3 regions of the Nonomuraea sp. bgisy101 genome follow, and region 3 is predicted to be linked to each of the others. Evidence: riboswitches for the same ligand, from Rfam matches in the RefSeq annotation. Region 3 holds a riboswitch; each other region holds the start of a gene.
The links. A riboswitch is a leader RNA that binds a small molecule or an ion and turns the genes downstream of it on or off. The one in region 3 is predicted to bind cyclic di-AMP.

Region 1: linked by a shared signal. The riboswitch ahead of AC3EO4_RS50805 (C40 family peptidase) and the one ahead of AC3EO4_RS34790 (hypothetical protein) in region 3 are both predicted to bind cyclic di-AMP.
Region 2: linked by a shared signal. The riboswitch ahead of AC3EO4_RS07380 (C40 family peptidase) and the one ahead of AC3EO4_RS34790 (hypothetical protein) in region 3 are both predicted to bind cyclic di-AMP.

Annotation. Positions count from the first base shown of each region.
Region 1 is NZ_JBYITD010000052.1:36,022-42,930, forward strand. Features, by position in the region: gene AC3EO4_RS50780 (class I SAM-dependent methyltransferase) at 1-371, opposite strand, end outside; gene AC3EO4_RS50785 (MFS transporter) at 319-1,689, opposite strand; gene AC3EO4_RS50790 (hypothetical protein) at 1,732-2,589, opposite strand; gene serA (phosphoglycerate dehydrogenase) at 2,817-4,406, shown strand; gene AC3EO4_RS50800 (hypothetical protein) at 4,846-4,968, shown strand; gene AC3EO4_RS50805 (C40 family peptidase) at 5,210-5,698, opposite strand; cyclic di-AMP (ydaO/yuaA leader) riboswitch at 5,867-6,011, opposite strand; gene AC3EO4_RS50810 (3-isopropylmalate dehydrogenase) at 6,112-6,909, shown strand, end outside.
Region 2 is NZ_JBYITD010000003.1:244,687-251,595, forward strand. Features, by position in the region: gene AC3EO4_RS07365 (RDD family protein) at 1-8, opposite strand, end outside; gene AC3EO4_RS07370 (RDD family protein) at 105-1,451, opposite strand; gene AC3EO4_RS07375 (amino-acid N-acetyltransferase) at 1,538-2,107, opposite strand; cyclic di-AMP (ydaO/yuaA leader) riboswitch at 2,383-2,531, shown strand; gene AC3EO4_RS07380 (C40 family peptidase) at 2,537-3,580, shown strand; gene AC3EO4_RS07385 (LuxR C-terminal-related transcriptional regulator) at 3,643-3,858, opposite strand; gene AC3EO4_RS07390 (winged helix-turn-helix transcriptional regulator) at 4,070-4,489, opposite strand; gene AC3EO4_RS07395 (NADP-dependent oxidoreductase) at 4,577-5,506, shown strand; gene lysX (bifunctional lysylphosphatidylglycerol synthetase/lysine--tRNA ligase LysX) at 5,602-6,909, opposite strand, start outside.
Region 3 is NZ_JBYITD010000022.1:19,368-26,276, reverse strand. Features, by position in the region: gene AC3EO4_RS34815 (DUF4032 domain-containing protein) at 1-1,016, shown strand, start outside; gene AC3EO4_RS34810 (NAD(P)-dependent oxidoreductase) at 1,010-1,612, opposite strand; gene AC3EO4_RS34805 (winged helix-turn-helix transcriptional regulator) at 1,667-2,026, shown strand; gene AC3EO4_RS34800 (hypothetical protein) at 2,121-2,879, shown strand; gene AC3EO4_RS34795 (alpha/beta fold hydrolase) at 2,836-3,708, opposite strand; gene AC3EO4_RS34790 (hypothetical protein) at 3,749-4,597, opposite strand; cyclic di-AMP (ydaO/yuaA leader) riboswitch at 4,753-4,887, opposite strand; gene AC3EO4_RS34785 (hypothetical protein) at 5,205-5,576, opposite strand; gene AC3EO4_RS34780 (roadblock/LC7 domain-containing protein) at 5,600-5,971, opposite strand; gene AC3EO4_RS34775 (hypothetical protein) at 6,001-6,807, opposite strand; gene AC3EO4_RS34770 (roadblock/LC7 domain-containing protein) at 6,809-6,909, opposite strand, start outside.

The DNA of each region.
Region 1 (6,909 bases), on a different contig from region 3:
AACAGGATGTCGGGCGAGATGTCGATCCCGTAGTAGTGGCCGGGCGAGAGGTAGTCGATGAACAGCCGCCCGGCCCGCAGGTTGCCGCAGCCGATCTCCAGCATGCGGTGCTCGGGGCTCAGACCGTGCTGGACGAGGTAGTCGAACTGCGCCTTTCCGATCTTCAGCCACTTCTCCCGGCTCTTGGAGCCGACGGCGCGGTCGGGATTGCGTTCGGTGTCCGAGCGCATCACCGCCCTGTAGTAGTCGACGTGGTCGCGGCTCTGAAGCCTGAGCCACAGGTCCCTGGTGAGCCGCCGCGCGTGGGGGATGACTCTGTCAGGGTGCCGAAGGGCGTATCTCGCCTGATGTAGAAGACTCGAGCGGGTCATGGAGAACATGCTCCGCTGTCAATCGGTAACGGAACGTCATGAGAACGGCAAGAAAAATAATGGAGGCTGGCACGGCTGTTTGACCGAGGAGCACGGCGGTGATGGCGGAATCGGACTGCGCCACCGGCCTTCCCGGATCAGATGACACGAATCCCCCCAAGGTCAGCACCCCGCCGAAGATCAACGCGCCGCACGCGCTCACGGCGCTCTCGATCGCCGTCCACAACCCGGTGAAGACCCCCGCCCTCCGCTTGCCGGTCGTGGCGGCGTCGAAGGCGATCACGTCGGCCAGCATCGAGAACTGGAGGAGCTGGGCGCCCGCGAACCCGATGCCCACCACCAGCAGCATGAGGTGCGCGAACAGGCCGCCGAACAGCGGTGTGGCGGTGGCCGCCGCCGTACCGCCGGCGAAGATCAGGCCGGCGATGAGCATCGCCCCGCGCTTGTCGTAGCGCTTGGACAGCTTGACCCACAGCGGCATCGTGAGCAGGATCGGCCCGATCAGCGCGGCGAAGAGCGTGCTGGTGGCCTTGGGGTCGCCGAGAACGTACGTGGCGAAGTACGGTCCCGCCGCCAGCATCACCCCGACGGCCAGGAACTGCGTGCAGCTCAGCGCCAGCAGCCACACGTACGAGGGGTTGCCGCGCACGACGGCGAACTGTGACCACAGCGAGCCGCCGTCGGGTTCGGGGGCGCCGGTCATGGGGGCGCGGGCCGTGCCGAAGAAGGCGCCGAGCATGGCGGCCAGCATCACGAACGCGACGGTCAGGCCCATCAGCCGGTAGCTGGCCAGGGTGCCTCCGTCGCCCTGGCTGTTGACGATCGCCGGGGCGACGATGCCGCTGACCACGGTGGCCGCGCCGATGAAGACCATCCGCCACTGCAGCAACGCGGTCCGCTCGTGGTAGTCGCCGGTCATCTCGGCGGGCATCGCCTTGTACGGCACCTCGAACAGCGCGTACGCGGTGGCGGCGATCAGGAACACCGCCGCGACGTAGATCGCGGCGGGTGTGCCGGTGAGCGGGGGGCCGGCGAACAGCGCGGCGAAGGCCGGCGGCAGCGTGCAGGCGCCCGCCAGCATCCAGGGCCTGCGCGGGCCCATCCGGGACACCGTCCGGTCGGACCACCGGCCCACCAGCGGGTTCACGACCAGGTCCCACACCTTGGGCGCGGCCACGACCAGCCCCGCGAGCCACGCGGGCACGGCGAGGAAGTTGGTCATGTAGAACAGCAGGAGCAGCCCCGGCACGGCGCCGAAGGTGGCCGTGCAGAAGGAGCCCACGCCGTAACCGAGCCGCACCCGGGTGGAGACGATCATGGGCTCATTCAAACCGAGCGAGCTCTTGGTCGGTAGGCCCAATCAGTCCGTGACGTCGGCGCACACCACGTGCGCGCCCAGCTCCACCATCCTGCGCTCGCTGCGCGCGTCCGCCACCCGCGCCATGAGGATCGGCGCCTCGCTGGCCGCCAGTTGGGGCAGCTTCGCGCGCACCCCGCGGTGCAGGTCGCGTACGACGTCCTCGGCTGCCGACATGTGGACCTTGACGTGCAGCATGATCCCGGGAGCGCCCGACGCCGTGCGCGCCTCGGAGATCCACACGTGGTGGACCAGCGGGTAGTCGACGAGCAGCAGGGCGATCGCGCCCCGCAGCGCGGGCAGGATGGGGTGGGTGCAGCGGCGGTAGCCGGGATCCACCTGCTGCATCGGCCCCGACAGGTGGGGGCGCGGTGCGGGGATCCACGACTGCGGCGCGGGGGCGACCTGTACGGGCGGCGCGCTCTGCAGCACCGAGCCGCCACGCGAGACCGCGGCCATGGCGCCCGTCGCGTACGCCGTGGGCATCGCCCCGGACAGCACCGGCTGCGGTCCCGTCCGCGTCGACAGCAGGAAGCGCTGGAGATCCTCGATCGGTACGGCTGCCGCGGCGGGGCCTGCGGCGTCGATCACGATCTCCCGCACGCCGGTGACACGCTGGATGTCGAGGATGGTGTCGGCGTCGCAGGCCGACAACGAATGGCCACCCCGGTGCCGTGCGTAGGTGTCCGGCCCGGTGTAGCCGAGCAGGACCCGGTCGCCGACCTGGGTCGTGCCCAGGACGACGGAGCGGTCAGGGCGCACGGCGACCAGGATTCCCCCATCGGCGAGTGCGGCCAGCAGCAGGTGCGGACTGCCGTGCTGGACGAGCACGTCGGCGAGAGCGGGGTTCCCGATGCTCATATGGTGAACGATAGGTAGTAGCCCACGGCTTATCAGGCTAATAGCGAAGAAATCTCCCGATCAAGACAAAGTTGGCTGCGGTTGGGATGAGTTGCTCAGCGCCTGGGTAGCGCGCCCAGATCCTGAGACCCTCGTGAATGCGTTCACAAGCCCCGATAGACTCAGAGGGATCCGAGGGGCCCGCTGACGTGTCCCTCAGCCCGTCGCATGACCCTAAGGATCCACCAGTGAACAAGCCCGTCGTTCTGGTCGCAGAGGAGCTGTCGGAAGCGGGTCTCGCCGTGCTCGGCGCAGACTTCGAAGTCCGTCACACCGACGGCGCCGACCGCTCGCAGTTCCTACCCGCGCTCGCCGACGTGGACGCGCTCATCGTCCGCTCCGCCACCCAGGTGGACGCCGAGGCCATCGCCGCGGCGCCCAAGCTGCGCGTCGTCGCCCGGGCCGGTGTCGGCCTCGACAACGTCGACGTCGAGGCGGCGACGAAGGCCGGGGTCATGGTCGTGAACGCGCCCACCTCCAACATCACCAGTGCCGCAGAACAGACGATCGCGCTCATCCTGGCCAGCGCGCGCAACACCGCGCAGGCTCACGCCGCGCTCAAGAACGGTGAGTGGAAGCGGTCCAAGTACACCGGCGTCGAGCTCGACGAGAAGATCGTCGGCATCCTGGGTCTCGGCAAGATCGGCCAGCTCGTCGCGCAGCGGCTGCAGCCGTTCGGTGTCGAGCTGATCGCCTATGACCCCTACCTGCCTCCGGCCCGCGCCGCGGCCATGGGCGTCAGGCTGGCCGGCCTCGACGAGGTCATCAGGACGGCCGACTTCCTGACCGTGCACCTGCCGAAGTCGAAGGAGACCATCGGCCTCATCGGCGACAAGGAACTGCACGAGGTCAAGCCGTCGGTGCGGATCATCAACGTGGCCCGCGGCGGCATCGTCGACGAGGCCGCGCTGTACTCCGCGATCAAGGAGGGCCGCGTGGCGGGCGCGGGCCTCGACGTGTTCGCCAAGGAGCCCTGCACCGACAGCCCGCTGTTCGAGCTGGACCAGGTCGTCGCCACCCCGCACCTCGGCGCCTCCACGCACGAGGCGCAGGAGAAGGCGGGCACGCAGGTCGCGCGCAGCGTCAAGCTCGCCCTCGCCGGCGAGTTCGTTCCCGACGCGGTCAACGTCCAGGGCGGCGTGGTCGCCGAGGAAGTCAAGCCCGGCCTGCCGCTCGCCGAGAAGCTGGGCCGCGTGTTCACCGCGCTCGCCGGTGAGACCGCCACCAAGCTCGACATCGAGGTGCGCGGCGAGATCGCCTCGCAGGACGTGCGGGTGCTGGAGCTGGCCGCGCTCAAGGGCGTCTTCACCGACGTCATCGAGGACGCGGTGACCTACGTGAACGCGCCGCTGCTGGCCAAGGAGCGCGGGCTGACCGTCGAGCTGGTCACCAGCTCGGAGAGCCCCGACTGGCGCAACGTCGTCGGCGTCCGCGGCGTGCTGGCCGACGGCCGGACCGTCTCGGTGTCGGGCACGCTCTCGGGGCCGCGCCAGGTCACCAAGATCGTCGAGGTCAACGGCTACGAGATGGAGATCGAGCCGACCGACCATCTGGCCTTCTTCACCTACACCGACCGGCCGGGCATCGTCGGCGTCGTGGGTCACCTGCTGGGCGAGAAGGGCATCAACATCGCCTCCATGCAGGTGGCGCGGGACGTCAAGGGCGGCAAGGCGCTGATCGCGCTGACCGTCGACTCGGCGATCCCCGCCGACGTGGTGGACCAGATCGTGGGCGAGATCGGCGCCGACAGCGGGCGCTCGGTGGACCTCACCGACTGACGGCCGCTCGCGTCACGACGCCCTCCCGCCCTGTGGCGCGGGAGGGCGTTCTTCTTGCCGTCATCTCCCGGTTCCCTGCGCCGTACGGCACGCCGTGCCACGCGCCTCCGTGGCCACCGGCCGCCCTCCGTCCAGGGGACGCTCCTCGTGAGCGCTCGCGCGCCACCGCAACGGCGTCTCAAATAGTGAGATATTCGGACGTCCTACGAGACAGCCGGGGCCGTGCCAGGTACTTTGGAATGGATGCGCTGGGTACTCGTCATTCTTACCAGCCGCGACGGGGCCTGTTAGGGCAGGTCGGCCACCCGTCGCGGTGAGCGGCGTCGTGTCGGCCTTAAGCCCCCTCCGTCCGGTCCGTGATCCGGACCGCACGAGACCAGGCCCGGTCGGATTCGCGACCGGGATCCGACGTCCGATCCACTCGCGTCCGCGAAAAGAGATGAGTCACGTGTACGACATGTATCCATGGAACCGCGCCGAAGATCACGACGAGGAGGCGGCGGAGGCCGTCCAGACCGCGCTGGACCGCAGGGACAACGGCGGCTCCCCCTCCCCCCGCTGAACGGGGCCACCCGGTGGAGTTCCCCCTGCTCCACCGGGGTGAACCCACCCACCTTCGAACGCGCATGAGCCTCCGGAAGGCTCCGCGGAACGGGGTGTCTCCGGGAGCCTTCGGATCTTCACGTCTTTCGCGGCCGCTGACGGTGTTCTCCGTCATGCGACAGCGCCAGGGAGTCCTTGTGTCTCCGTGCCAGTCGTGGGGCCGGAGTGCTGGAACCTCCCGCGAGTTCGGCGGCCCGGGCCTAGAAGGTGGCCCGCAGCGACATGGGGGCCGCCTCGGTCTTCACCTCGACCAGTCGCCGGGACTGCGCCACGCCCTTCGGGTCAGGCCGTACCGCGCCGACGAACGCCTGGCGGCGCCACGGGCTGAGCTTCTCCTCCTTCACCACGTCGCCGCTGCGCGGCGCGTGCACCATGTAGCCGTCCTTGGAGATCATCCCGACGTGCCCGAGGTTGCTGAAGAAGACCAGGTCGCCGGGCTTCAGGTTCTCCCACTTGATCTTCTTGTCGAATGCCTGGTACTGGTCGCGTGCCACGCGGGGAAGCTCGATCCCCGCCTTCTCGTAGGCCCTCAGCATCAGTCCCGAGCAGTCATAGCCGCTCGGGCTGGTGCCGCCCCAGACGTACGGGGTGCCCCGTTTGGACATCGCGAACTTCAGTGCGATCTGCCATGCGGGCTTGGGTATCTGCTTGAGCTGGGCCTTCTTGATGTCCGCTCCGGTGATGGTCATCGTGCGAGCGGGGTCGCCCTGTACGGGCTTGGTGTCGTCAGGTTGGACCGACTGGCTCTTCAGGGTCTCGACCTGGATGGGGGTGGCCGACGCGGGGGAGGCGGCGGCGGCTGATCCTGCGGCGAGGAGGCCACCGAGGACGGCGGCCGTGACGATGCGAGACAGGGGAATGTCCTTCCACGGGGCCGACCGGGTTAGCTGACGGGCTCGGGCGTGGAAGCCGCCCTACGGCATGGGGGTGCCGATTCGCCCCAAGGGGGAATGGGTCCCCGGCTCCGTGCGAACGTCGCAGCGGATTAGGCTGGCAGGGACTCTAACGAAAGGGTCAAAAGACCGCAAACCCGACAAAACGCCGTGTCCGGAAAATGAGATGCGGTGTTCGACAGCCGAGACGACCCGGTAAGGTACCGGCCATGGAGTCGCGCAACATTCGTCTGGCCGTCATTCCCGGTGACGGGATCGGCACCGAGGTCGTCGCCGAAGGGCTCAAGGTCCTGGAGGCGGTCGGCGCCAAGATCGACACCACTCACTACGATCTGGGTGCCACCCGTTACAACGCCACCGGTGAGACCCTCACCGACGAAACCCTGCAGGAACTGCGCGGCTACGACGCCATCCTGCTCGGCGCGATCGGCGACCCGAGCGTCCCGCCGGGGATCCTCGAGCGCGACCTGCTGCTCCGACTCCGCTTCGAGCTCGACCACTACGTCAACCTGCGCCCGGTGAAGCTCTTCCCCGGCGTGGAGACCCCGCTGGCCGACACCCGCCCCGAGGACATCGACATGATCGTCGTCCGCGAGGGCACGGAGAGCCTCTACGCCGGCGCCGGCGGCGTCCTGCGTCGCGGCACCCCGCACGAGGTCGCCACCCAGGACTCCCTCAACACCGCCTTCGGCGTCGAGCGTGTGATCCGCTACGCCTTCGCCAAGGCCGCCGAGCGTCCCCGCAAGAAGCTCACGCTGGTCCACAAGACCAACGTGCTCGCCTACGCGGGCGACCTCTGGATGCGCACCCTCAACCGGGTCGCCGCGGACTTCCCCGACGTCACCACCGAGTACCAGCACGTCGACGCCGCCTCGATGTTCTTCGTCAACCAGCCGGAGCGCTTCGACGTGATCGTCACCGACAACCTGTTCGGCGACATCATCACCGACATCGGCGCCGCCATCGCCGGCGGCATCGGCCTGGCAGCCAGCGGCAACATCAACCCC
Region 2 (6,909 bases), on a different contig from region 3:
GCGACCATAAGGCCCATTCTGTACGCCCGCCGACGGCGATTACAGGGCCAAGACGCGAAAACGGGGGCCGGCGTCCAGCCGGCCCCCGTTTTTTAAGTGTCCGCTTACTTGATCTTCACGACCACGGTTCCGCCGACCTTGTCGGCGAAGGTCTGCTGCAGCGGCTTGTCCCAGAGCTGGGAAGCGGCGTTGACACCGATCGCGGCGAACGAGAGAAGACCGCCCACCACCGGCACCACCTGAAGAATGACGCCGCCCCAGGTGACACCCGCCCGCTTGAGCGCGGCATCGCCGGACAGTCCGCCCGGAGTCAGAGCACCGCCAACCGGGACGATCTTGATGCCCATGACCATCTTGCCCAGCGTCTGCCCCTTGGCCTTGGTCATCAGGTACTCGTAGCCAACGTAGAACAGCGTCGCCAGGACCGCCGCAATCGCCGACGCCGCGAACCCGCTCAGCCCGCTCGTCGCACCGGTGCTGAGGTTGTAGCTGGCCACGAAGAAGATGGCGAGGATGAGACCCAGCACGAACCAGAAGATCCCGAAGATCACACCGTCGACGATGCGGGCGACCAGGCGCTGCCACCACTCGGCGAGCGGGGCGGGCGCGCCGGGCGGCTGCACCCCTGCCGGCGCCCCGTAGGGCTGGCCGTAGCCGGGCTGCCCGTACGCGGGCTGCTGCTGGCCGTAGCCGGGCTGGGCGTAGGGCTGCTGCTGGCCGTACGGGGACTGCTGGCCGTAGCCGGGCTGCGACTGGCCCTGCTGGCCGTAGTCGGGCTGACCGTAGGAAGGCTGCTGGCCCGAGGACGGCTGCTGCTGCCCGTAGCCGGGCTGCTGGCCGTAACCAGGCTGCTGCTGCCCATAGCCGGGCTGCTGCTGGCCGTGGCCGGGCTGGCCGTACTCGGGCGGCTGGCCCGAGGATGCCTGCTGACCGTAGCCCTGCTGCTGCCCGTAGTCGGGCTGACCGTAGGAAGGCTGCTGGCCCGAGGACGGCTGCTGCTGCCCATAGCCGGGCTGCTGACCGTAGGAGGGCTGCTGCTGCCCATAGCCGGGCTGCTGCTGGCCGTAGTCAGGCTGGCCGTAGGGCTGCTGCCCCGAGGAAGGGGCCTGCTGCCCGTAGCCGGGCTGCTGGCCGTAGGAGGGCTGCTGCTGGCCGTAGCCGGGCTGCTGACCCGAGGACGCGGCCTGCTGGCCGTAGCCCTGCTGCTGGCCGTAGCCGGGCTGGCTGTAGCCCTGCTGACCATAGCCCTGCTGCTGCTGGCCGTAGCCCTGCTGCTGGCCGTAGTCGGGCTGGCCCTGGGACGGCTGACCGTAGCCGCCGCCTTCATGGCGGTAGCCCACGATCGTCACGTCAGGATCGGGCTGCTCGCCCGGGCGTCCTGCGTTCTGCTGACCGTATCCGGAATTGTCATCAGGTTGATCCTGCGGATACGGCGGCTGTCCGGTGCTCACCGTGTCACCTCGCTTCGATGGCGCATGTGGCACATGTCAGGACACATGCTTGCTGTTGCCCAACGTATCGACATGAGTATCAACAATCACCTTTCCTCTTGGTCAACGCCATAGTCAACTGCTTCCAGATGGAGCAGCATCCTGGTGTTGCCAAGGGTGTTGGGCTTGACATGCTCCAGATCCAGAAACTCGGCCACACCCTCGTCGTAGGAGGCCAGCAACTCGGCGTAGACCTCGGGTGACACCGGTGTTCCCTGGATCGGGACGAAGCCGTGCCGGGCGAAGAAGTCGACCTCGAACGTCAGGCAGAAGACCCTGCGGAGCCCCAGGTCACGGGCCGTTCCCACCAGCGCGGTAACAATACGGTGACCGATGCCTGAACCTTTGACGGCGGGGTCGACCGCGACCGTGCGAATTTCGGCGAGGTCCTCCCAGAGCACATGGAGCGCGCCGCAGCCGACGACCTGGCCGCCGCGCTCGGCGACCCAGAACTCCTGGACGTCCTCGTACAGCGTGACCGTGGCCTTTTCCAGCAGCTTGCGGCCCGCGCCCGCGTAGATGTCGACCAGGCGCCTGATCGACCTGACGTCCGGCGTGCGGGCTCGCCGTACGACGATCTCGGTGTCCTGCATTGTGCGCTCGACGACCTGCTCCATGGCCCTTCAGCGTACCTAGCTCGTTTCGGCCCACCCTTAACTACCGTCACATGACGCACTGTAGCGAGGCGGGCACGCTATGCATCTCTGCACGACAAACCCGACAAACCTTCGCGAAACTCAGTAAAGGCTTTGCAATCCCCTGGTCGATCGGGCTTTTGCGTGATCTACCCGTGATCCTTTGGATGCGCATCCTCTACTGGATTGGCAGTTCTGGTTGAGCACGAACCTTGCTTGCACTAGTGTCCACCGACGATGTCCCCCACGCGGCCAGGCGTGGAGACACGCCTAATCCCCCACAAGGGGAGCCGGGGACCCGCCGGCGGCCGCCCAGCCGTCAAGGGGTGAATCCGAGCTCGGGCTCGGTAGGGCTGCTCCGGCCCGAACCCGTCAGCTAACCCGGTCGGCGACTACGAGAGGAGCTGGTTGGTGAAGCGCAGGCGCATCCGCGAAGGGGAGTCGGCGGGCGAGCACGCCCGCCCCCACGAACCCGGTTCCCGCCAGAAGCGGTTCGCGATCCTGGGCGCCGCGATGGCCGTTCTGGTCCTCACCACGCCTCTCGGCTCGGCCATGGCCGACCCCAAGCCGTCGCTCAGGGAGCTCTCCAAGCAGGTCGAGAAGCTCCACAACGACATCGAGACGCTCACCGAGCAGTACAACGGGCAGCGCGAGAAGCTCAAGAGCGTCAAGAAGTCCGCGGACAACGCCAAGAAGATCCTGGCCACCAGCGAAGCCGATCTGGCAGCCAAGCGCGCCAGGGCCACCCTCCTGGCCGAGAGCACCTACATGTCCGGCGGTTTCACCGACGGCCTCGCCTTCGCCAACGCGACCGATCCCGGCGCCTTCCTCGACGCCGCCGCCACCTCCTTCGCCATCAACCAGCAGCAGGGCCAGGAGGTCAAGGAACTCGCCGAGTCCATCGCCGCCGCGGAGAAGGCCAGGGCGACGGCCAAGACGCGCCTGGCGGAGGTCCAGAAGCTCGTCGACGACCTCGGCGGCAAGCGGGACAAGATCACCTCGATGGTGGCCAAGGTCGAGAGCAGCCTGTTCAGGCGGGCGATCGGCGAGGCGGGACGGCCCGGCACCCGCGCCACCAAGGTCAACCTGCCGATCATCGGCAGCGGCAAGGCGGCGGAGGCCGCGCGCTGGGCGCTGACGCAGCAGCTCAAGCCGTACGTGTGGGGGGCCGAAGGTCCCGGCTCCTACGACTGCTCGGGGCTGGTCATGGCCGCCTACCAGCGCGTCGGCATCAGCCTGCCGCACTACACCGGCGACCAGTGGACCGCGGGCACGCACATCACGCGCGAGGAGCTGCGCCCGGGTGACCTGGTCTTCTTCTACAGCGACCTGCACCACGTGGGCATCTACATCGGCGGCGGGATGATGGTGCACGCGCCCCAGACCGGCGACGTCGTCCGGATCGCCACGATCGGCAACAGGCCCTTCGCGGGAGCCGTCCGCATCGCCGACTAGTAGCCGGGAGCCGCTCGCGCCGGAACCGGATGGAGGCCGTACGCGAGACGCAACCGCGCCGGCTAGATGAGTCTTCGGCGCGCCGCCCAGGCCACCGCCTCGATCGCCGTGGCGACGCCGATCCTGTCGCAGATGACCCGCAGGCGGCGGCGGACCGTGCGACCGCTGATCTCCAGCGTCCTGCCCACGCGGTCGACCGTGACGCCCTTGGCCAACTCCGCCAGGAGTTCCAGGTCGTCCTGGCTCAGCACGACTCCGTCGTCGGTGAGCACATCCATCGGGAGCCCTCCCCCCAACAGCACAACTCGGCGACGTCTCGGCCCGAGCAAGCTGCTCGTCTCGCAGACGGTAAACGCATACGGGAAAGGTCGTCAAGGTCGATTCGTGCGGCGCTTGACGGCGGCTATTGACTTGATCGTTTCTATATGAAGAACTCGCATGGCGTGTGGTGCGTAGAACGGTCCACAACCGCCTAACAGGAAACTGTCCTTATCCGGAATTTCGCCCCGATTGTTCGCCGTCCCGTTGGGCGTCATAGTGTTCGCGGGGGAGCTCGACATCCTCGATGTGACTCTCGGCCCATTCCTTGATCGCCGCCATGAGTGGCAGCAGGCTCGTTCCGAGTGGCGTCAGCCGATAATCGACCCGCACCGGCACCGAGGCGGTCACCGTTCTGGAGGCCAGGCCGTCCCTTTCCAGTCCGCGAAGCGTCTGGGTCAGCATCTTCTGACTCACACCCGCCACCGTCCTGGCGAGATCGCTGTAACGCAGCGGCCCATTGGCGAGAGCCGTGAGCACCAGACTGACCCATTTGTCACTAAGCGCGTCGAGCAGCTTCCTTGAAGGGCACTGCGCGATATAGGCGTCATAAGCCTGCTTGGCCTCGGCGCGGCGCTCGGCCGCCGTCATGGTCGCCAACGGGGCTCCTTCGGGTGGGTTACGCACTTCCAGGTGCCTTCTTACCAGAAGAGAGCAGCTCTCCCTAGGGTCGGCGGCATGACGACAATGCGTGCGCTCATCGGCGGTTCAGGCTCGCCCGAGCTCATCGAGGCTCCGATCCCTCAGGCGGGCAGCGGCCAGGTGCGAATCAAGGTGGCGGCGGCGGGGGTGAACCTGTTCGACCTCGCGGTCGCGGCGGGAACCCTCGTCGACTACGGCGTCGCCCGCAGGCTCGCCTCCTACGGGCTCGGCTTCGACGCGGCAGGCGTGATCGACCAGGTCGGCGAGGACGTGGCCTTCACGCCCGGCCAGGAGGTGATCGCCCTCGTCGGCCGGCTGGAGCTGCCGACCAAGGCGCAGGCGGAGTACGTGGTGGTCGACGCCCACGCGGTCGCGCCCGCGCCGCAGGGGATCTCCGCCGTCGAGGCGGCCACGCTGCCGCTCAACACGCTGACCGCGTGGCAGGCGCTCGACAGGGCGCGGCTGGACCAGGGCAGGACCGTGCTCGTCACAGGCGCCGCCGGCGCGGTCGGCGGGTTCGCGGTGGAGCTCGCGACCGCCCGCGGCCTGCGGGTGGTGGGCGCGGCCGGGAGGGACGACGAGGAACTGGTGCGGGGCTTCGGTGCGGAATGGTTCGTCCCGCGCGAGGAGGACCTCGGGGAGGGCGTCAGGCGGCGGGTGCCCCACGGGGTGGACGCCGTGATCGACGCCGCGGTGACCGGCCTCGCGGGGCTGAACGCTCTACGCGACGGCGGCACCTTCATCACGCTGACGGCCGGAGTGGCACCCGTCGCGCTGCGCGGGACCGACGTGGCGACCGTGTTCTTCAGGGAGGAGCCGCGCCAGCTCGCCGAGATCGCCCGGCTCGCCGGGCTCGGCAGGCTCACCGCCAGGGTCGCCGGCACCTACCCGCTGGAGAAGGCCGCCGACGCGCACGCCCGCCTGGCCGCGGGAGGCCTGCGCGGCCGCCTGGTCCTCACACCTTGACGCGTCACGACGCGTGTCCGGTACGGCGCGAGCCGCTCGCCTGCCGTACCCGGTCCCTCGCGGGAAGCCCGTGCGGGACCGGGGCAGAGGCAGGGTCAGTGGGAGGGCTTGACCAGCGGGAACAGGATCGTCTCCCTGATGTTCTTGCCGGTGAAGGCCATGATCATCCGGTCGATGCCCGCGCCCATGCCACCCGTCGGCGGCATCGCGTACTCCAGCGCCTGGAGGAAGTCCTCGTCGAGCTGCATCGCCTCGAGGTCGCCCCCGGCGGCCAGCACCGACTGCTCGGTGAGCCGGCGGCGCTGCTCGATCGGGTCGACCAGCTCGGAGTAGGCCGTGCCGAGCTCGGTGCCGAATCCGATCAGGTCCCACTTCTCGGTGAGCAGCGGATCGTCGCGGTGCTGCCTGGTGAGCGGCGAGGTCTCCAGCGGGTAGTCCATGACGAACGTCGGCTGGATCAGCGTGTGCTCGACGAGCTCCTCGAAGAGCTCCTGGACGAGCTTGCCCTGGCCCCACTTCGGGTCCCAGTGGATGTCGCGCTTGTCGGCGTACTTCCTGACCTGGTCGAGCGGGGTCTCGGTGGTGATCTCCTCACCGAGCGCCGCGGAGACCGACCCGTACAGCGTGATCCGCGGCCACTGCACCAGACCCAGGTCGATCTCGACGCCGTCGTGGACGACCACGGTGGTGTCCAGAGCGGCGACGACCGCCTTCTGGTACATCCGCTGCGTGAGGTCGGCCATGTCGTTGTAGTCGAGATAGGTGCCGTAGGCCTCGAGCATCGTGAACTCGGGGTTGTGCGTGGAGTCCGCGCCCTCGTTGCGGAAGTTGCGATTGATCTCGAAGACCTTCTCGATGCCGCCGACCACGAGCCGCTTCAGGTAGAGCTCGATCGCGATGCGGAGGTAGAGCTCCATGTCGTAGGCGTTGATGTGCGTCTTGAAGGGACGCGCCGCCGCGCCGCCGTGGATCGGCTGCAGCATCGGCGTCTCGACCTCGAGGTAGCCCTCCTCGTGCCAGAAGTCGCGCACCGCGCGGACCGTGGCGCTGCGGACGTGGGCCATCCTGCGCGCCTCGTCGTTGACGATGAGGTCGACGTAGCGCTGCCGTACCCGGGCCTCGGGGTCGGTGAGGCCGACGTGCTTCTCCGGCAGCGGGCGCAGGCACTTGGAGGTGATCTGCCAGCTGTCGGCGAGGATGGACAGCTCCCCGCGGCGGGAGGTGATGACCTCGCCCTCGATGCCCACGTGGTCGCCGAGGTCGACGTCACGCTTCCATGCGGCCATCGACTCCTCCCCGACCTTGTCGAGGGAGATCATGACCTGCAGGTCGCCGCTGCCGTCACGCAGGGTGGCGAAGCAGAGCTTCCCGCCGATGCGGTTGAGCATGACGCGCCCCGCGAC
Region 3 (6,909 bases):
AGCGGGAGTACAAGCTGCTGTGGGATCTGGCCAGGCTCGACGCGCCTTCCGTGGAGCCCGTGGCGTACGTGACGGGAAGGGAGGAGGGGCTCGACTCGGCGCTCATCACCAGGCACCTGCAGTTCTCGCTCCCCTACCGCGCCGTCATGTCGGGGACGCTGCGCCCCGACACGCTCACCCGCCTGCTGGACGCGCTGGCCGTCCTTCTGGTGCGGCTGCACCTGAACGGCTTCTACTGGGGCGACTGCTCGCTGTCGAACACGCTGTTCCGCAGGGACGCCGGTGCCTTCGCCGCCTACCTGGTCGACGCGGAGACCGGCGAGATGCACCCGATGATCAGCGATGGTCAGCGGCTGCAGGACATCGAGGTCGCCTACACCAACCTGTTCGGCGAGATGCTCGACCTGGAGGCCGGAGGGCTGCTGCATCCCTCGATCGACCCGTACGACACCGCCGAGCAGATCACGGCGCGCTATCACCGGCTCTGGGAGGAGATCACCCAGGACGAGATCATCGAGGAGGTCGACTGGCACAAGGTGGAGAACCGCATCCGCCGCCTCAACCTGCTCGGCTTCGACGTGGCCGAGATGATGGTGCGCCGCAAGGTCGGCACCGGGCGGCTGATCGTGCGGCCCAAGGTCGTGGACGCGGGGCACCACCAGCGCAGGCTGCTGCGCCTGACCGGCCTCGACACCGAGGAGAACCAGGCGCGACGGCTGCTGAACGACCTCGACGGCTTCCGCGTGGCCAAGGGCCTGCGGCACGAGGACGAGGCGATCGTGGCGCACCGGTGGCTGGCCGAGGTCTTCCAGCCGACGATAGAGGCCATCCCGGACGCGCTGCGGCGCAAGCTGGAGCCCGCGCAGCTCTTCCACGAGGTGCTCGACCACCGCTGGTTCCTGTCGGAGAAGGCCGGGAGCGATGTGGGGCTCCCGGCCGCCGTCCGTTCCTATGTCGACACCGTCCTGGTGCACAAGCCCGACGAGAAGGCGCTGCTGCCCGACGATCCTCAGTAGCCGACGGTGAACCTGCGCCGCACGTGCTCGGCCTTCTCCACTTCGTCGGCGATGGCGACGGCGTAGTCCTCGGCGCTGATGGAGCTGTTGCTGTGCTCGTCGGTGAGCAGTTGGTCGCCGCCGACGCGGAAGGAGCCGGTCCGCTCGCCCGGCTCGATCACCGCGGCGGGGGCGACGTAGGTCCAGTCGAGGTCGGCGACCTCCCGGTAGAGCGCGAGAGCCGCCCGCTGGGAGAGCGACTCCTTCTTGTAGATCTCCGGGAAGTCGGGGGTGTCGACGAGGTCGAGGCCGGGCGCCACCTCGAGGCCGCCCGCGCCGCCGACGGTGATCAGCCGCCTGACGCCCGCCTCGCGGACGCCGTCGATCAGGGCCCTGGTGGCGGCGAGGAAGGGCGCCTCGGGCTCCGAGCCGTCGCGTGGCGGCGCGATCGCGGAGATCACCACGTCATACCCCTTGGCGAGTTCTCCGGTCTGTGTGACGTCGCCCTTGACCGGGCCCGACCTGCTGACGCCGGTGACCTCGTGACCGCGATCGCCCAGCTCAGCGGCGATGCGCTGACCGATCATGCCGGTCGCGCCGAAAAGTAGGATCTTCATGCCCCCAATGGTATCCATTTGATACTGGTTACTTCATCGTGCTATAGGTACCTCATGGATACTGGCGATGCCTTCGACGCGAACTGCCCGACCCGGCTGGTTCTCGACCGCATCGGCGACAAATGGTCGGTGCTCGTGCTGTTGAGCCTCGCCAAGGGCTCGATGCGTTTCACGGAGTTGCGCGACCGCATCGGCGGCGTGACCCCGAAGGTGCTGACCCAGACGCTGCGCGCCATGGAGTACGACGGACTGCTGACCAGGAAGGTCTACGCCGAGGTACCGCCCAAGGTGGAATACACGCTCACCGATCTGGGCCACTCGCTGCACCAGCCGGTCGCCGCGGTCGCCCGGTGGGCGGAGAGCAACATCGGCAGGATTCTCAGCAGCAGGGAGGCCGCCGACCACGCACGGTGATCTCTCCTACCCGGGGCAGCTTTTCTCCGCCCGGGATGAAGATATCCATCACCGGTCTCTTCCGGTCCGGCTCGAGCCTTCATAGCCTGGCTCGGTGCGTCCGCTGGAGAGCCTCCTCGCCGGGCTGGCGGGAGTGTGCTCGTCCGGCGCCCTGCGCGTGGGCAGGGCGGGCGTGGTCTACCTGCTCGAGGGCAAAGTGACCTACATGGAGAGCGCCGAGACGCCTGGCATCGAGGAGCTGCTCACCGGCGGCGGCCGGGTGACCCCCGCCGACCTGGACAGGGCCGTGGCGCGCCGCGAGGGCGGTGAGCCGCTGTTCGGCGAGGGCCTGCTGACGCGCGAGGAGCTGGCCGAGCATCTGCGCAGGGTCGTGCTCGACGCCGCGCTCGTGCTGTTCGGGATCGACAACACCAGGCCCAAGTTCCAGCCGAGCGAGCGCCACTGGCTGGGCCCGCACTGGCACTTCGAGGTCGACGAGCTCATCGCCGAGTGCGGGCGCAGGAGCACGGAGCTGGACGACGTCTGGCCCTCGGACGAGCTCGACGCCGCGCCCGTGGTGCCCGTCCCCCGCCTGCCGGGCGAGCGCGTCACGCTCACCGACCGCCAGTGGGAGATCCTGGTCCACGCCGACGGCAGCGCGACGCCGCTCCAGCTCGCCAGGCGGCTGGACACGACGGCGTACACCGTGCTGCTCGCCGTACGGGAGCTGGCGGCGGCCGACCTGCTGGTGAAGCCCCGCCGCGAGCGAGGGCTGCCCAAGCGCGTCGCCAAGCCCCCCGGCACCGAGGTGCGGCACGAGCCGGCCGACCTCAGTCTGCTGCGGCGACTGAAGAGCGCTCTTGAAGATCTGTGACGGCGTCCATGATCTGCTCCCACAGCGGGCGGGGCAGATCGTGGCCCATGCCGGGGAAGGTCATCAGCCGCGCGCCGGGGATCGCGGCGGCCGTGGCCCTGCCGCCGGAGACCTGCACCAGCACGTCGGCCTCGCCGTGGACCACCAGGGCGGGCATCCGCAGGCGGCCCAACCCCTCGGTACGGTCGCCCGAGGCCAGGATGGCGGCCAGCTGCCTGGTGGTCCCCGCGGGATCGTAGTCGCGGTCGTAGGCCAGGCCCGCGAGCTTCGCGATCCGCTCGCGGTCGAGCTCGTAACCGGGTGAGCCGATCACCGTCCAGACCTCCAGGGCCCGCTCGATCGCGGCCTGCCGGTCGGGAGCGGGAGCGGAGAACAGCGCGGCCGTCGCCTCGGGGGTGGGCGGCCCCGCGTCGGGGCTGGGGGTCGACATGATGGAGGTGAGCGTGAGCACCCTGCCGGGATGCGCGATGGCGAGCGCCTGAGCGATCATGCCGCCCATCGAGACGCCCAGCACGTGGGCCGCGGGCCAGCCGAGGGCGTCCATCAGGCCGGCCGCGTCGTCGGCCATGTCGCTCAGCAGGTAGGGCGCCGCCGCGCCCGGGGTGAGGTCGGGCACGCCCGCCTCGGAGAAATGGGTGGAGAGCCCCACGTCGCGGTTGTCGTACCTGACGACGTGGTGGCCCCTCCCGGCGAGCAGTTCGCAGAACTCGTCGTCCCAGTGGACCAGCTGGGATCCGAGTCCCATGATCAGCAGGAGGGGCCTGTCACGGGGGGTGCCGAAGGTGTCGTAGGCGATCTCGATACCGTTGGCATGCGCCTTGAGCGTCACGCGAAACAGAATCCCATTCTGTTTCGCGCGGCGGCAAGGCCTAGCGGGAGACGACCTTGCGCAGGTGGCCGCGGCCCAGGTAGCCGACGCCACCGACGATCGCCAGACCGCCGATGAGGGCGAGAGCGGTACCGGTGTGGCCGTTCTCGTCCGTGGTCTCGGTACGGGCGGCGGTGGTGGTGGCGGCGCCCGTGTCGAACGAGGCGGGCTGGACGGACGCGCCGCCCTGCGCCTCTTCCTCGGCCTTCACCGCGGCGATCCGCTTGGCCTCGGCCTTCTTGGCCTCCTCGGCCTTCTTCGCCTTGGCGAGGGCGAGGAGGTCGACCGGCGGCTTGGCCGGGTTCCTGTCCTTACGGCTCCACGCACCGGTGGAGAAGGCGACGGGGTGGTTCTTCTTGCCCACGCCGTTGCCCCACTTGGTGATGACGTACTGGATCTTGATGTGCCCCTCGCCGCCGATGCCGTCCACGCCCAGCGTGTCGGAGTTGAACCTGCCGCCGGTGAGCTCGGCGAAGGTCTTGGCGTCGAGGTCGAGCATGATGCCGTTGTTCGAGGGGTTGCCGGGACCGCGGTCGCCGACGAAGAAGGGGGCCTTCTTGCCCTTGTAGACGACGTAGCCCTCGGTCATGAGGGGCCAGCTCGGGCTGGCGATCAGACCCTTGCGCATCGGAATGCCACTGGCGGGCAGGCCGGTGTCACCGGCGCGGCCGGAGGCGTCGTCCCAGTAGTAGGAGGCGGTGGTGGACCCCTGGAGGAGGGTCCGCTGCTGGGTGACCTGGCTGATGTCGGGCCCAGAGGGCTCGGCGAGAGCGGCGGCGGCACCGGTGCCTACGGCGAGGGCGGTGGTGACGAGCAGGGCGGAAACGCGCATGCCAAAGCGGCGGGTCATGAAAGTCCTTTGTGCGAGGGAATGGGCAGTCCGCGCTCGAATGAAGATCAGGCAAAGGCGTAGCCGGGCATGGGCCTAACAGTCGCTACGCAAAGGAGAGCGCGAAGAAGCGGGGGAAAGCGCCGCTCAGTTTGGGGGGTGGTAGTACACGAGTGTGGTCCTCTCCATCTCGCCTACCGGGTTAGCTGACGGGTTCGGGCGTGGAGATGCCCTACCGGCACTGGGCCGGATTCACCCCAAAGAGATGGGTCCCCGGTTCCCGCGTTCGCGGGATTCGGCGCCGACCAGCCTGCTCTTCCTTGTGAAGGGCACGTCACCGGTCGGTAACGCAATGGACTCTAGGCGCAAACCACCCCAAAGGCAAAAGCAAAGCCATGAATCGGAAAGAAGATCTACCTTTTATCGTCACGAATCGACAGGCCCAGAAGACACGAAAACCCCTGCGAAACAACGGGTTTCACGGGGTCCGGCATGGTAAATCGATCAGAAGTCAAAAATCATGGAAGAGTCATGGTCGAACGCCGGATTCGGCACGGCGCGAGGGGCGCGGCCCAGGCCGTACGGCACGCCCCGTGTCCGCCGCGCCGCGGACACGGGGCGCGGTCCGTCAGACCTCGAGCTTCTCCTCGATCGAGCGCAGCTGGTGCCGCGCCATCGCCAGGTTCGCCCTGCCGCGGTCCAGCGCGAGGTAAAGGAACAGTCCCTTGCCGCCCCTGCCGGTCATCGGCCTGATGATGTGGTACTGGCCGGTCAGCGTGATGAGAATGTCCTCGATGGTGTCCTTGAGGCCGAGGGAGTCCATCGTGCGCATCTTGGCCTTGACGACCTCGGTGTTGCCCGCGGCGGCCACCTGCAGGTCCAGGTCCTTGGAGCCGCCGAGGGCGCCCAGGGCCATGCCGCTGCCGTAGTCGACCACGACGGCGCCGAGAGCGCCGTCGATCGCCATCATCTCCTTGAGGGAGACGTCCATGCTCGCCATGCGTTCCTCCGTGTGGATGTGAGTCACTTTCGCGATGCGATGGCGGCAACACTCGCCGCCGTCTTGCGACCCTCCAGCCGCAGCAGCCCCAGGTTGGTGCCAGGGTCGGCCAGGACTGTGAGGACGATCGTGGGGCCGGCCGCGTAGAAGGCGGCGAAGCCCGCGGTGCCCGAGATGAGGGTTTCCTCCAGGGCGCCCTTGCCTGCCAGGATGGCCATGCGCTTGCTGAGCGCGAGGAGGGCCGCCGAGAGCGCCGCCGTCTGCTCGACGTTGCCGCCCGTCAGGTCGCTGGCGATGGTCAGCCCGTCCACGCTGCAGGCGATGCTCCCGCTGACGTCGGGAGTGCGTTCACGCAGGAGCACCATCTCTCTCAGCACCTCGTCCCGCAGCTCCACCGGTGGCCTCCTTCTGAGTGAGGGGAACCTCACGACAGCTCCTCCAGCGCCTTCTTCAGCCGGATCAGCAGGTTGATGTCGGTCGGGTCCGCGGTCACCACGGGCCCGAGTGGCAGGGCAGGAGCGTCGGGGTCGGGCCGCGGCCGCGACTCCTCGTCCCGGCCGAGCCGCCTGGGCAGCGGCGGCGGCATGCCCTCCGAACGTGCGAGCAGCCCCGCCGCGGCAAGGCGGCGTACGGCCAGCAGCGTCGCGTAACCGGGTCTGCCGAGCTTCATCGCCAGTTCCAGTGGGGTGGCCGCGCGGTCGGCGTGGACGAGGATCTCCCACTGCAGGTCGTTCAGCACGACGCGATGGCCGGGCAGCCGCCTGACCGGTGCCACGGGCGCTGTGTCCACGTCGGCCGACGGCCAGATCCCCGTCAACTGAGCCCTCCTCCGCCCGCACTCGCGGACGATCTCCTCGACCTCGAAGTACCAGTGGGAGCCCAGCCAGTGCCGCTCCCCCGGCCGGAACTTGGGCCTGGTCCCGGTGACGGGCAACAGGAAGTAGGCCGCGTCGAGCACCGCGCCGAGCACGCAGTGCTGCAGCTCGCCCTTGGTGACCATGCCGTCCTCGACCAGGCGCGCGCCGCCGCCCTCTCGCTGGGCCCTGCGCAGCGCGGGAGCCGAGACCCTGCCGCTGGCGATCAGCACGTCCTCGGCCCTCGGTGTGTCCGCGCACTCCATGTAGGTGACCCGTCCGGCGTCCATGAAGATCGTGCCCGCCCGCCCCACCCGCAGGGCGCCCGTCGAGCGTTGCCTCGCCAGCCCGGCGAGCAGCGTGTCCAGTACCGGCATGTCACTTGGTCAACTGTCCTGAGATGGCCTGCAGTCGGTAGCGGGCAAGGGCGAGGTTGGCTCGCTCCTTGTCCAGCCGCACGTAGAGGACCAGCGGCCCCT